One region of the Undibacterium sp. Ji42W genome, then DNA from elsewhere that is predicted to be linked to it. Evidence: riboswitches for the same ligand, from Rfam matches in the RefSeq annotation. Region 1 holds a riboswitch; the other holds the start of a gene.
What was found. Region 1 has a riboswitch for cobalamin ahead of ACO0LG_RS21105 (TonB-dependent receptor domain-containing protein). Riboswitches for the same ligand answer to the same signal wherever they lie in the genome.

Region 1 (7,417 bases):
TCGCTTCTGTTGGCCCTTTGCGTGGTGTTATTGCTGACTTGGCGTATGGCGCGTATGTTCCAGCGCAGGATAGGCGGCTTTACGGGTGATTGTCTGGGGGCTACCCAGCAGGTGGCCGAAGTGGCTGTCTACCTGGGTTTGCTGGCTTTTCAGGTGGCATGAAATGCTCCTGCATTTACTCCGGCACACCAAACCGCGAATAGCAGAAGGTCTGTGCTATGGACAAGCGGATGTCGATGTCTTTGATGCTGACTGTGTTTCACTGGCGCAGAAATTATCCAGTCAGCTGCAAGCAGGTTTGCCCGTATTTTCCAGCCCTTTGCAACGTTGTGCCAAGCTGGCCCGCTTGTTGTACATAGAACCTGTATTTGACGAGCGTTTGCAAGAACTCAATTTCGGTGCGTGGGAAATGCAAGCCTGGGATGCGATTCCAAGAACCGACATAGATGCCTGGGCTGCAGCTCCCGCCAGCTACAAGCCCGGTGGCGTTGAATCTGCCATAGACCTGGCGCAACGTGTAATCAACTGGCTGAATGATATACGTGCACTGAATATACCGGAAGCCATTGTTGTTACCCACGCCGGTGTCATACGCATGTTGTTGGTCTGGCGGGCAGGTATGAGGGCCGAGGAACTGGCAGAGCTGGTCTGTGCACAAAACCGCAGTCTTGCCTTTGGTGAATATCAGGAAACACTGGTATTTCATACTTAATGCAGATAGTATTTACGCAAGACTGACAAGTATCCATGTGCCCCATGGTCATCGCATGATAGAACTCAGGAGATCCCCACGCATTACCGTGACATGGCGCGCAGGTGTCAAATTGCCTGACGGCAAACTGGTTCTCGCCAAGCTGGTCAATATATCGGCCGAGGGTGTGCTGCTGCATACGACAGAAACCCTGATGCCGCAACGCAGTTACCCCATGTTGATAGAAATCCCCGGCATTTTTCAGGAATCACAGATTTACAAAGTCAGTTGCAAAGGCACAGTCAGGCATGCCATCCTCAGTGGCGAGGTCTATCACGTAGGTATACAACTCTCAGAAATGTCTGAATTGCATACTGAACTTGTGACTGCGTGGATATCCAAGACCGCCCATCTGAGTTGAATTCTTGCCCGACTTGCAGCAAATCTGCTTTGTTTTCAATAAGTTAATAAACTGAGCTGCGTCAGTTTTTAAACCTTCCAAACTTGCGGCTACCCCCATCTGTCTATAGAATGGCGGAGTTTTGGTGCTCGCGGATATACTCATATCTGCGGTTAAACGGGAAACACTCAGCTCTTGCTAAAGTGTGCTGCCCCCGCAACGGTGTACAAGTTGCTGCGATTATTTCAATTTTTTGAAATTGTTTGAACTCATTTCACATCATGTGGTTCAAACGCAGCCAGCCATTTTCCAATACCACTGTGCTATGTGCATGGGAAGGTCAGATGGTGATACTTGTCAGCCCGGATACCGGCCAGAATAAGTGAAGCAATACGGACGGGGAACTTTCGTTAAACAGAAACGCATCAATTGCCTTGTTGAGGCAAGGTGAAATCCTGACAGTGCAGGCTGCCTGCGTGGCCCTGTTGCTGACGTCAAATTGTCCTTATTGCTTTGTTCAAAGTAGCCTGCGGGGACGTCGGCCACTTGCTCCATTTTTCTGAAATATCATGACATCTGCATTCAAACCGCTCGCCCTCAGCCTGGCTATTGCCGCTGCATTCCCTTCCACCATCGCTTTTGCGCAAACCGCTGCTGTAGGCACGGCTCCCAGCGTGGTGATTACCGCTGGTCGCCAGACTCAAGCCGCCAAGGACGTGCTGGCTGATAACGTCGTCATCAATGCAGAAGACATCGCCAAATCCGGCGCTGCTTCCGTTGTTGATCTGCTGCAGCAACAGCGCGGCATAGAAATCGCCCGCAACGGTGGCCCTGGCACGACAGCTTCCGTCTTCATGCGCGGTGGTAATAATGCGCAAAACGTGGTGTTGATTGATGGCGTGCGCATCGGTTCATCTACTACTGGTGGCGCTACCTGGTCTTCCATCCCGTTGTCACAGATCGACCGTATCGAAATCGTGTATGGCCCATTGTCTAGTCTGTATGGTGCTGATGCCATGGGTGGCGTTATTCAGATATTCACTAAAAAAGGTACTGGCGCTATCAGTCCTACCGTATCGGCTGGCCTGGGTAGCTACGGCACGCGTAAATTGCAGGCAGGTTTCTTTGGTTCGATAGCCGATAATCTCAGTCTCAGCCTGAATGCCGGCCATGAAGAGAGCGAGGGGTTTTCTGCGACCAAGCCAACAGCGGATTTTGGCTATAACCCTGACAAAGATGGCTACAAACTGGATAGTTTCAATGGCCGTCTGGTGTGGGAACTTAGCAAGGGTTATGAACTCGGCGCGAGTATTTTGCACAGCCGTAATAATGCCCAATATGATTCAGGCTTAAATCGTGAAGACCGTTCAATTTCGACATTGGAAACTATGGCCGTATTTGGTCGTGGCAAGTTTACTGATAATTGGACTGCTTCACTGCAAGTAGCCAAAGCCACCGACAAAGGGGCGACAGAATCTGTTACGAGCACAAAGTATAGCTACAGTCAGATTAGCACTGTCCAGGATAGCCTTAGCTTCCAGAATGATATTCGTATCGGCAAGGACACATTGCAACTCATCGCTGAAACACGGGAAGAAAACGTCGATACACCTACTTTGGCTCTAAATGGCAAGCGGACGACAAACTCCTTTGCTGCATCTTATGTGCTCAAGCAAGACGCTCATCTGGCCAGTGCAAGCATACGCAATGACCGCAGCTCACAATATGGCTCCAATACGACTGGCAGCGTAGCTTACGGTTATCGTTTCACGGATGCCTTGCGCGTTAATGCCAGCTATGGTACCAGCTTCCGCGCACCAACTTTCAATGAACTGTATTACCCTAATTATGGTGTGGCCACCAATAAACCGGAAAAAGCAAAGAATGCAGAAATCGGTGCGTATTTTGAGCAAGGTAATACTCAGTTAAGTGCGGTGTACTATCAAAACAAGGCAACCGATCTGTTGATTTCTGCCGGTTCTATAGATTGTCCTCCTGGTTATACTTTTGGTTGCGCGCGCAACGTCAATAAAGCGACATTGTCTGGTTTGAGTATCGGTGGTAACACTCGTTTTGCTGACTTGACATTGCGTGGTTCCATTGACTTCCAGAATCCTAAAGATGACACGACAGGCAAACGCCTGGCACGTCGCTCCAAACAGCATGGTACTTTTGCCGCAGAATATGCTTTACCAAGCGCAAAAATTGGTGTGGAAACGATCTTCTCTGGAGAGCGTTTTGATGATGCTGCTAACAGCAGAACTCTTGCTTCCTACCAGTTGCTGAACCTGTACGCAACCTATGAAATCGCAAAAAATACAACGGTGCTGGCACGCTGGAATAATGCCCTGAACAAGGACTATGAACTGGCAAAAGGCTATGCGACCGCCGGTTCCAATGTATTTGTTGGCGTGAACTACGGCTTTAAATAAGTCTGGCATTGATGTGAAGTGATGTGGTGAATATTGCTGCATTGCCCATCACATCAGCAAGCTGATAAGCTGATGTGCAGGTCTGGTTTTTAAAAGATGCTGCACATCAAAACCTTTTACCTTTGGACCAGACCAATGATAGCGTCTTTTTTTTCTGCACGACAGCGCAAGCAATCCCCCAGGATGGCAGTCGCTCAACGTGCTGGTCTGGTTCTCCCTATTTTATTGGCCGCCGCCGTAGGTAGCATATTGATTGCCTGCGTTTGCGGTTCAGTATCTCTGAGCTTTGCTGAATTATGGCAAGCCTTGCTGGAATTGCTGCGCGGCCCGCCAACTACCTTGCCCGGCAGCTTGCTGGATTTGCGACTGGGACGTGCGCTGACTGGCTTTGTGACCGGTGCTACGCTAGCGCTTGCCGGCGTCATGATGCAGGCGCTATTGCGCAACCCATTGGCTGACCCTTATGTCCTCGGCATATCCGGTGGCGCATCTGTCGGCGCGCTGGCGACCATCTTGTTTTTCGGTGCATTCTGGCTGGTCGATGTGGCTGCTTTTGCCGGTGCGATTACCGTTGCGCTGTTGTTATTTGGCCTTGCTTACCGCGACTTGCGCGGTGCCGGTAGTGCCGATGGCAGTGCACCTATCCTGTTGCTGACTGGGGTCATCGTCGCTACCGGTTGCGGTGCGATTATCACTCTCATGCTGTCGATTGCGCCAGACAGCCGCTTGCGCGGCATGGTGTTCTGGATGATAGGTGATCTGTCGAATACTCAGTCACGCTACCTGCCCTGGTTGATACTTGGCGCCATCTTGCTGTTCGTCGTGCGCAATGCGCGTTCCATTAATGTCGCAGCCATGTATGCCGACAATGCCAGTACCCTGGGTGTCAATATTGGTCGTCTGCGGCAACTACTGTTTTTATGCTCTGCATTGCTGACCGCGAGTGCGGTCAGCAATGCAGGCAGTATAGGTTTTGTTGGCCTTATCATGCCGCATATCTGCCGCTTTGCCTGGGGGCCGGACCACCGTTTGCTGGCACCTGCTGCAACCCTGGCTGGTGGCTGTTTCCTAGTGCTGGCAGATACAGTGGCCCGTACCGTGGTCGCGCCACAGCAGTTGCCAGTTGGCGTTATTACTGCCCTGGTAGGCGTACCGATGTTCCTGCTGCAATTGCATCAGTTGCGGAGGCGCTGATGGATATCCGCAACCTGAATTTATCGGTAGGCAAGCGTGTACTTGTGCGTGAACTCAACTGGCAAATACAACCAGGTGAATGCTGGTGCATCATAGGCCGCAATGGTGCTGGCAAAAGTACCTTGCTGCGCACACTTGCCGGATTGCGTCCTATAGAAAGTGGCCAGGTCTATTTGCGTGATAAACCTTTGCAAGATTGGGCATTGACGGCACTGGCCCGTGAGCGTTCTTTCTTGCCGCAGGGCAGGGTGGATGCCTTTGGCTATTCTGCACTGGATACGGTACTTAGCGCCCGTCATCCTTACCAGAATTCGCATTACTGGGAAAACAATGACGACATGGATCTTGCCATGGCTTCCTTGCGCGAAATGGATGTCGCCGAAATGGCAGAGCGCGACGTGCGCAGCCTGTCTGGCGGTGAAAGGCAGCGCGTCGCGATTGCCGCCTTACTGGCCCAGGATGCCAAATGGATGTTGCTGGATGAACCCGCGAGTGCGCTTGATCTTGGTCACCAGGTCAGCGTCATGCAATTGTTTGCCCGCTTGTGCAGTAAAGCAGATGCACACCAAAGCAAGGCCGTCGTCATGGTCAGCCATGACCTCAACATGGCCTATCGCATTGCCACCCACGCCCTGTTGCTGATGGGAGATGGTAGCTGGCAAGCCGGGCCAGCGGACGACATATTCAGTGCATCCCAACTCAGTATCTGTCTGGGGCACCCAATAGAACGCTTCATACATGGCGGGCAAACCATATTCCTGCCTCAAAACTGAAAATAACGAGAAACTATCACCATGACAAGTGCAATGCCACCAAAGCCGGATGCCGAGACCGACAACATCAACACCCGTCATGAACGCCGCATGCAGCGCAAAAAGGCGATGATGGATGAAAAGATAGAGAAAGCCCAGCGCAAGACTGGTGTCTTGCTGGTACATACCGGCAATGGCAAGGGTAAAAGCTCCAGCGCGTTTGGCATGGTCATGCGCGCCATGGGGCATGGCATGAAGGTAGGCGTAGTGCAATTCATCAAGGGCGCGATGTCGACTGGCGAAGAAATTTTCCTGCGCCGTTTTCCTGATGAAGTGGAATTCCATGCCATGGGCGAGGGCTATACCTGGGTCACCCAAAACCGTGAACGCGATATGGAAAAAGCCGCTGCAGCCTGGGAACAGGCAAAACGCTTTTTGAATGACCCTACGATAGGATTGGTGGTGCTGGATGAGCTCAATATCGCCCTCAAATACCATTACCTGGATTTGCAGATGGTTATCGATGACCTCGATGGCAGGCCAGAGATGCAGCACGTCGCCGTCACCGGTCGTGGTGCCTTGCCAGAGATTATCGCCATTGCCGATACTGTCACAGAAATTAATGTTATCAAACATGCTTTTAAAGAAGGCATCGTAGCTCAGGCAGGCGTGGAATGGTAAGGCCCAGCGCCAAGGTAGTACTGATATCGGCCATTGCTTCAGGCCAGGGCAAGACCACGACTACTGCAGCACTGGCACGCAAGCTGGTGAAGCTAGGCAAGACAGTACGCGTATTTAAAACCGGGCCAGACTTTATCGATCCCATGATGTTGGAACGTGCTTGTGGTTCAGCCGTGCATTCACTGGATTTGTGGATGGTAGGGCAGGCTGATTCTGAAGGCATGCTGGCACGCGCTGCACTGGATGCTGACGTTATCCTTATCGAAGGCGTCATGGGCCTGTATGACGGCAACCCCTCATCGGCTGATCTGGCGCGTGCTTTTGGCGTGCCTGTTGTGGCGGTGCTGGACGCCTCTGCCATGGCGCAGACTGTCGGTGCACTGGCCATGGGTTTGCGAGATTTTGGGCCTGTGCATCTGGCTGGTGTCATCGCCAACCGTATTGCATCTGAAGGTCATGCCAATATGGTAGCGACTGCCATGCGCGATATACCCTTGCTCGGCAGCTTGCGCCGTCAAGAGCAAGCCTTACCAGAACGCCATCTGGGCCTGGTCCTGCCGCAAGAAGTGGACCGCATTGAAGCCATACTTGATGTCATGGCCGACAGCCTGGAAATCGACATGCAAGCCTGGGATGCTTTGCCGGATACCAGTTTTGAATTGCGCGAACATGCATCACAGCATGTATCTCAGTCAGGTGCAAACCTGGCAGGCAAGATCATCGCCATCGCGCGTGACGCTGCATTTGCTTTTATCTATCCAGCCAATATTGAATGCCTGATCGGACTGGGTGCAGAGCTGGTTTTCTTTTCACCCTTGGCGGATGAAGTAATACCGCCGCAAGCGGATGCCCTGTATTTGCCTGGCGGCTATCCTGAATTGCATGCAGAGATACTGACGCAGGCTGGCAAATGGCTGGCATCGCTGCACGCCGCTCATGCGCAAGGCATGCCTATATTGGCAGAGTGCGGCGGCATGATGGCGATTACCGAAGGCCTGGTGGATCAACAGGAAAAAAGTTGGTCCATGGCTGGCATATTGCCGGGCAAAGTCATCATGCAAAAACGGCTGGCAGCACTGGGGGCTCAGGTCCTGGCAACACCGCAGGGCGAATTGCGCGGACACACCTTTCATTACTCGCGTTTTGAAACCACATTCGCGGCCAGTAGCCATACGATTAAACATTCTACCCAGCAGCACGGCGAAGCTATTTACAAGCTTGGCAATGTGCGCGCTTCTTATTTTCATGCCTATTTTGCTTCCAATCC
Region 2 (7,417 bases), on a different contig from region 1:
TATTATCCTAGCCCCGGTAGTTGACCGCTATTGGCAGTCAATAGATGAAGTAGTGTATTAACCATTGTTCGCTTTCAATAAGGTGTGACATGCTGAGAGCGCTACAAGTGCAATTGCACACTTTTCCAGCTCCCTGCCGTTGTTGTTCCTCCTAGCAGACGCTAGTCTGCGTCGTCGTCACGCCTAGCCAGGAAACTGGAAAAATGCACACTTGCACTTGTCCAACCACCGTGACTAGGATGTCCGCTTACTTGAGCGAGATGGTCGTATTCACCTTGCCAGCGCTGACGCTGTCATCAAACCAGCGGGCCGTGATGGTCTTGGTCTGGGTGTAGAACTGGATGACCTGTTTGCCATACGGCCCCAGATCACCGAGCTTGGATGCCCGCGAACCGGTAAATGAAAACAGCGGCACAGGCACAGGGATAGGCACGTTGATGCCGATCTGGCCTACATCGATATCTTCTTCAAAAGTGCGTGCGGCAGCGCCAGACTGGGTGAACAGCGCTGTGCCGTTGCCATTAGGATTGGCGTTGATAATGGCGATGGCCTCTGCCAGGGTATCTGCCTGCATGATGCACAGCACAGGGCCAAAGATTTCTTCTTCATACACGCGCATGCCGGGCTTGACACCGGTGAATACCGTAGGGCCAACGAAGTTGCCATGCTCATAACCAGGCACTTGTGGCGCGCGGCCATCCAGCACCAGTGTCGCTCCTTCAGCAATACCCTGGGCGATCAGGCTTTCTACCCTTTCTTTGGCGGTGCAGGAAATGACCGGGCCTATATCGGTATTGGCTTCTGCGCCCGCATTGATCTTGAGACTGCGTGCGCGATCCAGCAAGTCTGGCACCCATTGATTGGCTTCACCAACCAGAATTACTACGGACAGTGCCATGCAGCGCTGGCCAGCCGCACCAAAGGCAGCGCCTGCGAGATTGTTCAGGGTTTGTTCTTTATTCGCATCTGGCAGGACGATGGCGTGGTTCTTGGCACCCATCATGCATTGCGCACGTTTGCCCGCCAGTGTCGCACGGTTATACACATGCGTGCCTACGCGGGTAGATCCTACGAAGGACACGGCCTTGATATCAGGGTGGTCGCAAATCGCATTGACGATGTCTTCACCACCATGCACCACATTCAGCACGCCAGGTGGTACACCAGCCTGCATGGCCAGCTCCGCCAGGCGCATGGTGACCATGGGATCTTGCTCGGATGGCTTCAGGATGAAAGTATTGCCGCAGGCAATCGCCATCGGGAACATCCACAGCGGTATCATGGCCGGGAAGTTGAAAGGGGTAATGCCAGCGCACACGCCCAGCGGCTGGTTCAGGGTATAGGTATCGACGCCGCTGGCAACGTTGTTGGCGATTTCGCCCATTTGCAGGTTGCCGATATTGGCCGCATGCTCAACCACTTCCAAACCACGGAAGATATCGCCTTCAGCATCGGCCAGGGTCTTGCCCTGTTCGGCTGTCAGCAATGCGGCCAGCTCGGCCATGTTTTCACGTATCAGTTGTTGATATTTCAAAAAGATGCGGGCGCGTGTGCCTATTGCCGTCTTGCGCCAGGTCTTGAAAGCGGCCTTGGCAGCATCGACTGCGGCCTGCATTTCATCTGGCGTGGTGAATGGTACATGGGCCAGCACCTGTTGCGTGGCCGGGTTGATCACATTGCGCCATTGCGTGGATTTGGAGTCTATCAGTTCGCCGTTGATGAGCAGTTTGACGTTGGGAACCTGGGTAAGAGTTGCCATGATGCTTTCCTGAACCTTCCTGATTGCGCACGGATTCACGGCGGGCTATGCCCGCAACAAGAGCCGCACTGATGCCTGAAAACAGGATGACCACCGCATGCAGAAAACCTGCCGCAGCAACCATCCTGACCATGGACATGCACCGTGTGGATGCACACCCGCCACGCACCTTCCGTACGTGACCAGACCTTGGGAAAAAACAGTGAAAGAACAGCATTGAAGACAAGCACCCGCTCGCCATCAGGCGTGCCATGCCATATCCCAAACACCGCCTTCCGCAATGTTTTTCTCAGCGATCAACAGGCCGGTATCCGGGCTTGCAAGTCTTGTTACATCGCCTTCCCAGTCATGCATGACCAGTGGCGTGGATGATGTAACCGCACTTGCTTACCGTTGCGGAGGCAGCAGGGGCTTGAAACCTGCTTACGATCTTACTGCGCGAGCGCAACTTGTAGCGATGCGGGGTTCATGCGCTGCTCAAAATGCTCATGTACTTAAGTACATTCCGCTTTTTGCGCTGCGTTTTTGTTACCCTTACTCCGCTGACGCCTGCTCGCTACAGATCGTAAACACGTTTTTAGGTCTTGATAGCTACTGTCACTTGCTAGTGACAGCGATCAGGACGACCACTTTCCCGTTTAACACAACCCAAGAGATTGGGCTATGCACCTGTTATTTTTAGAATAGCACAAGAATTGACGTTAACGTAAACGTTAATTGGTGAAAAAAATTCAAGGTGAAGTTAAAATGGGTTTTGTTATTTTGATATTGACCACTTGGAGGCCTCAATGAAGCTGTTTGTTATTTGTGCCTTGTTGTCATGGACGCTGGTATCTGAAGCTTGGGAAGCTTCAGGTGAAACGGTGTCTGAAAATGCTTCAGAAAATGACCTCATTTTTGTTGGTCAAATAAATGGAAAGTCCATTGATGATTTTCTTGAGAAGAACAAAGATACCCCGGCGAAAAGCATGATCATTTTTTCGACTGGTGGAGAAGTTTTTTTTTGCTTTGAAATTAGCGCACTGGGTTCGTGAGCATAGCCTGGATTTAAGAGTCCGGACCCTGTGCATGTCTGCATGTGCAAACTATGTCTTTCCCGCTACAAACAGAAAAATTATTGAGCGCGGAGCACTGGTAATCTGGCATGGAGGCATAATCGCATTGAAGCAGAGCATTTTACTGAGTACTTTAAATAAACAATCAATACAAACCACGAATTTTTAGATACAGCCAAGCTATGCTGCCTATCTGGCTGATGTTGAACTTTTGTTGTCTTGCCCGCCTCATGTGACAACGTTGACGCCGATGTGGGTGAAGTATCCTAGATTTTGATGAGAGTGTAAAACATAGCTCATAACTCATCATTTAAATCTGCCGCTTTAAGATGAAATATTTTTTATCCTGGGGTGACTTATTTAAATGCCAAACAAATTTATTCACGAAAAACTTATTTGAATTCATGTACTTAAAATTATATAAGCAGTTCGCAGTCTTGCTGACAATGACAGCATTATCAATGAGTGCAATGGCTGGTGAATCTAAACCTGAAAAAAACAGGACGCCTGCGAAATTCTATTTTTTAGGCAATGTTGGTCTTTATTTGGGTGTCATTGATGAAACGGTCAATGACTTTATTTCTGCTGCGGCGGACAAAAAAGTAGAACGTTTGGTCATTACTTCCCAGGGAGGAGATGCGCACTTCGGCATTGTTTTTGGCCATTGGGTATACGATAATCAGATTGAGGTCGAAGTGCCTAGTTTGTGTATGTCTTCATGCGCAAACTATGTATTTACAGCTGCAAAAAGAAAAACAATCCGGCCTTCTGCATTGGTTATCTGGCATGGTAGTGCTGAACAATGGAATATCCGGGAAATAAATAAAAAGTATGAGGACTATCTGGCACTTTATTTGACTGGGAAAGCGTCCGCGGACCAAATGACGTATTTGGACAGTGATAAATTACGCTATGAGGGTTCCAATCAATTATTGTCGGAACAGCGGCAGTTTTTTAAAAAAATAAATGTGAATGAGTATGTAACCAGACTCGGACACGAACCTGTTTTTTACGACCGGGTGTGGGTTGCAACAGTTGGTGTAATGAATAAAATGAATATTCAGAATATCACTGTACCAGAAGGATATGCGAATATTGATTACTTGCAAAAACATCACCCTGATCGAATGGACCGTCTGGTGTCATTTGGGTTGGACGCTCAGGGAGAAATAAAAAAACTGGATTAGCTGAAACTGAATTTCTTTTGTGAGTTCGAAGCGGTGTCAGGTAGTCACTGACTGACACCGCTTTAATTTTAACAGCAGTCCTGATGCTCCTCATCATCCACCGCCACAGTCGCCCGCAACAACTTGGCTGCTTGTACCATGTTTTCCAGCGCTGCAATTGTCTCTGGCCAGTCGCGGGTTTTGAGGCCGCAGTCTGGGTTGACCCAGAGACGGGCGTCGGGGAGTACGCTGCGGGCTTTTTGTAGCAGCCTTTGCATTTCGCTGACCTTGGGCACGCGTGGTGAATGGATGTCGTAGACGCCGGGGCCGATGTCATTGGGGTAGGCGAATTCGCCGAATCCATCCAGCAATTCCATGTCCGAGCGCGAGGTTTCTATGGTGATGACGTCAGCATCCATGGCGGCTATCCAGGGCAGGATGTCGTTGAATTCTGAATAGCACATGTGGGTATGGATTTGCGTGTCATCCCTGACGACGGCAGAACTCAGCTTGAACGCACGCACAGCCCAGTCGAGATAGGCGGACCAGTCTTGCTGTTTCAGCGGCAGGCCTTCGCGGAAGGCGGGTTCGTCTATCTGTATCATGCCTATGCCGGCTTTTTCGAGATCGGCAACTTCTTCACGCAGGGCCAGAGCGATTTGCAGGGCAGTGGTGGAGCGTGGCTGGTCGTCGCGCACGAAAGACCATTGCAGCATGGTGACGGGGCCGGTGAGCATGCCTTTCATGGGTTTGCTGGTGAGACTCTGGGCATATTCACTCCAGCTGACTGTCATGGCTTCTGGCCTGTATACATCGCCATAGATGAAGGGCGGTTTGACGCAGCGTGAACCATAGCTTTGTACCCAGCCGTTCAGGGTGAAGCCATAGCCCCAGAGTTGCTCGCCAAAGTATTCAACCATGTCATTGCGTTCTGGCTCACCGTGGACCAGTACGTCGATGTCGAGTTTTTCTTGTTGCTCAACGACGAGGCGGATTTCTGCGCGCATGGCTTCGAGGTATTCGAGGTGCGACAAGTCTCCACGCTTATAGGTGGCGCGGGCCTGGCGTATGGTTTTGGTTTGCGGGAAGGAGCCTATACTGGTCGTGGGAAACAGGGGCAGGGCAAAGCGTTGCTGTTGCTGGCCTATGCGCCGCTTGAATGCATTGTGGCGTGTCACATCCTGCTCGGTGATCGCAGCCAGGCGTTTTTGCACGATGGGGTTGTGGATGCGGACTGATTTGCGGCGGCTGGCGATGGACTGGTCAGCGGCCTTAAACTGATGTGCGACTTTATCTGCATTGCCATTCAGTGCTTGTTTCAGGGCGACGACTTCATCGAGTTTTTGTGTGGCAAAGGCGAGCCAGCTCAGGGTTTCTGCATCGAGTGCGGTTTCTGTTGCGAGGTCGACAGGGACGTGCAATAAGGAACAGCTTGGAGCCAGCCACAGGTTGTCGCCGAGTTGTGCGTGGACTGCATGCAAGTCGGCCAGCAAGCTGCTCAGGTCGGCACGCCAGATATTGCGGCCATCAATGACACCGGCAGACAAGACGCGGCCTTGCGGCCAGTTAACCAGCAGGGTGGTCAATTGTTGTGGTGCGCGTACCAGATCCAGGTGCAGGCCAGCGATGGGCAGGGCATGCAGCAGGGCAGCCCGCTCTTGTACTGATTCAAAAAAAGTGGACAACAAAACCTTGGGTGTGTTTTGCGCCAGGGCATTGTAGGACAATATAAAGGCATCAAGCCAGATGCTGTCGAGGTCCAGGGCCAGGATAGGCTCATCGATTTGCACCCATTCCACGCCTTGCTCTTGCAGGCGCGCCAGCAGGCGCTGGTAGGCGGGGATGATTTTGGGCAGCAAGTCCAGTTTATGTGTCAGGCCACTTTTGATTTTGCCGAGGTAGAGCAAAGTCAATGGACCAATCAGGGTGGCTTTGACTGCATGGGCAAGGGACTGGGCTTGTGCCAGTTCTTCAAACAGCCAGTCTGTGCCGCCATCAAAGCTGGTGTCTACTGTCCATTCTGGTACGAGATAGTGGTAATTGGTGTCAAACCACTTGGTCATTTCCATCGCAAAATGCTGGGGGTTGCCACGGGCGGCGACGTAATAGTCTGCCAGCGTCAATTGTTTGGCATCAAAGCCAAAGCGGCGGGGCAGGGCACCCAGCAGGGCCAGGGTGTTCAAGACCTGGTCATACCAGGCAAAGTCGCCAACGCTGACCAAATCCAGGCCTGCCTGCTTTTGCAAACCCCAATGGCGGGCGCGCAGGTCGCTACCGGTTTCGCGTAAGGTGGCTTCGGTGATGTCACCGCGCCAGAAGGATTCTTGGGCGAATTTCAATTCTCTTTGGGCGCCAATGCGGGGGAAACCTAAGCTGTGTGCAGTCATTTCTATTCTCCAATCATATTAATCTTATGATGGGTTAGAATTGATTATGATTCAAACGACATATTTTAAGAATTAACTTGAATTTCATTCATAATGCAATCGATACTAGAGCTCCGCCACCTGAAAACCCTGCATGCCCTGCGTGAATCCGGCAATTTATTGCGGGCTGCGGTCTTGCTGAATGTCACCCAGTCTGCCCTGTCGCACCAGATCAAGTTGCTCGAGGAGCATCATGGCGTGCCGCTATTTGAGCGCAAGACGACGCCCATACGCTTCACGCCTGCCGGTGAGCGCCTGCTGCAACTGGCGGACAGTGTCTTGCCGCAAGTCGCCAATTGTGAGCGCGACCTGGCGCGTCTGGCACAGGGTGTGGCGGGGCAATTGCGCATCGCTGTAGAATGCCACACCTGCTTTGACTGGCTCATGCCTGCCATGGATTTGTTCCGCCAGCGTTGGCCTGAGGTGGAACTGGATATCGTCTCCGGTTTCCAGGCTGACCCTGTGGGGCTGTTGTATAGCCACAAGGCAGACGTCGCCATCGTGTCCGAAATGGATGCCGATGAAAGTGTAGCCTACCATCCTCTGTTCCGTTTCGAGATTGTCGCTTTGATTGCCAAGGACCATACGCTGGCCAAGCGTGATTATTTGGTGGCGCAAGACTTTGCGACTGATACCCTGATCACCTATCCTGTACCTGATGAAATGCTGGACGTGGTGCGCCAAGTCTTGAAGCCCGCTGGTATAGACACCACACGCCGCACGACCGAGCTGACAGTCGCCATGCTGCAACTGGTCGCCAGCAAGCGCGGCATTGCTACCTTGCCGGTGTGGGCAGCACAAAATTATGTGAACCGCGATTATGTGCTGCCCAAACGTATTACTAAAGATGGGCTGACTGGCAGGCTGTATGCAGCCTGCCTGCCGGATTTGTCTTCCAAGGCGTATCTCAGTGATTTTGTGACGACGATACGGGAGAGTAGTTATTTGAATTTGCAGAGTATAGAGTTGATTTGAGTGCATTGCTGATAGGCAGGTCTAGCTATTCGTAGG

Region 2: it holds a riboswitch for cobalamin, as region 1 does, so the genes downstream of both, ACO0LG_RS17585 (CoA-acylating methylmalonate-semialdehyde dehydrogenase) here and ACO0LG_RS21105 (TonB-dependent receptor domain-containing protein) in region 1, are expected to answer to the same signal.

The regions. Positions count from the first base shown of each region.
Region 1 is NZ_JBMPOV010000010.1:29,792-37,208, reverse strand. It holds gene ACO0LG_RS21120 (adenosylcobinamide-GDP ribazoletransferase) at 1-162, shown strand, start outside; gene ACO0LG_RS21115 (histidine phosphatase family protein) at 164-712, shown strand; gene ACO0LG_RS21110 (PilZ domain-containing protein) at 768-1,112, shown strand; cobalamin riboswitch at 1,218-1,483, shown strand; gene ACO0LG_RS21105 (TonB-dependent receptor domain-containing protein) at 1,661-3,523, shown strand; gene ACO0LG_RS21100 (FecCD family ABC transporter permease) at 3,707-4,717, shown strand; gene ACO0LG_RS21095 (ABC transporter ATP-binding protein) at 4,717-5,490, shown strand; gene cobO (cob(I)yrinic acid a,c-diamide adenosyltransferase) at 5,512-6,150, shown strand; gene ACO0LG_RS21085 (cobyrinate a,c-diamide synthase) at 6,144-7,417, shown strand, end outside.
Region 2 is NZ_JBMPOV010000007.1:346,498-353,914, forward strand. It holds gene ACO0LG_RS17580 (acyl-CoA dehydrogenase family protein) at 1-1, opposite strand, end outside; gene ACO0LG_RS17585 (CoA-acylating methylmalonate-semialdehyde dehydrogenase) at 248-1,759, opposite strand; gene ACO0LG_RS17590 (hypothetical protein) at 1,807-1,941, shown strand; cobalamin riboswitch at 2,045-2,227, opposite strand; gene ACO0LG_RS17595 (hypothetical protein) at 2,548-2,793, shown strand; gene ACO0LG_RS17600 (hypothetical protein) at 3,144-4,001, shown strand; gene metE (5-methyltetrahydropteroyltriglutamate--homocysteine S-methyltransferase) at 4,070-6,367, opposite strand; gene ACO0LG_RS17610 (LysR substrate-binding domain-containing protein) at 6,458-7,381, shown strand.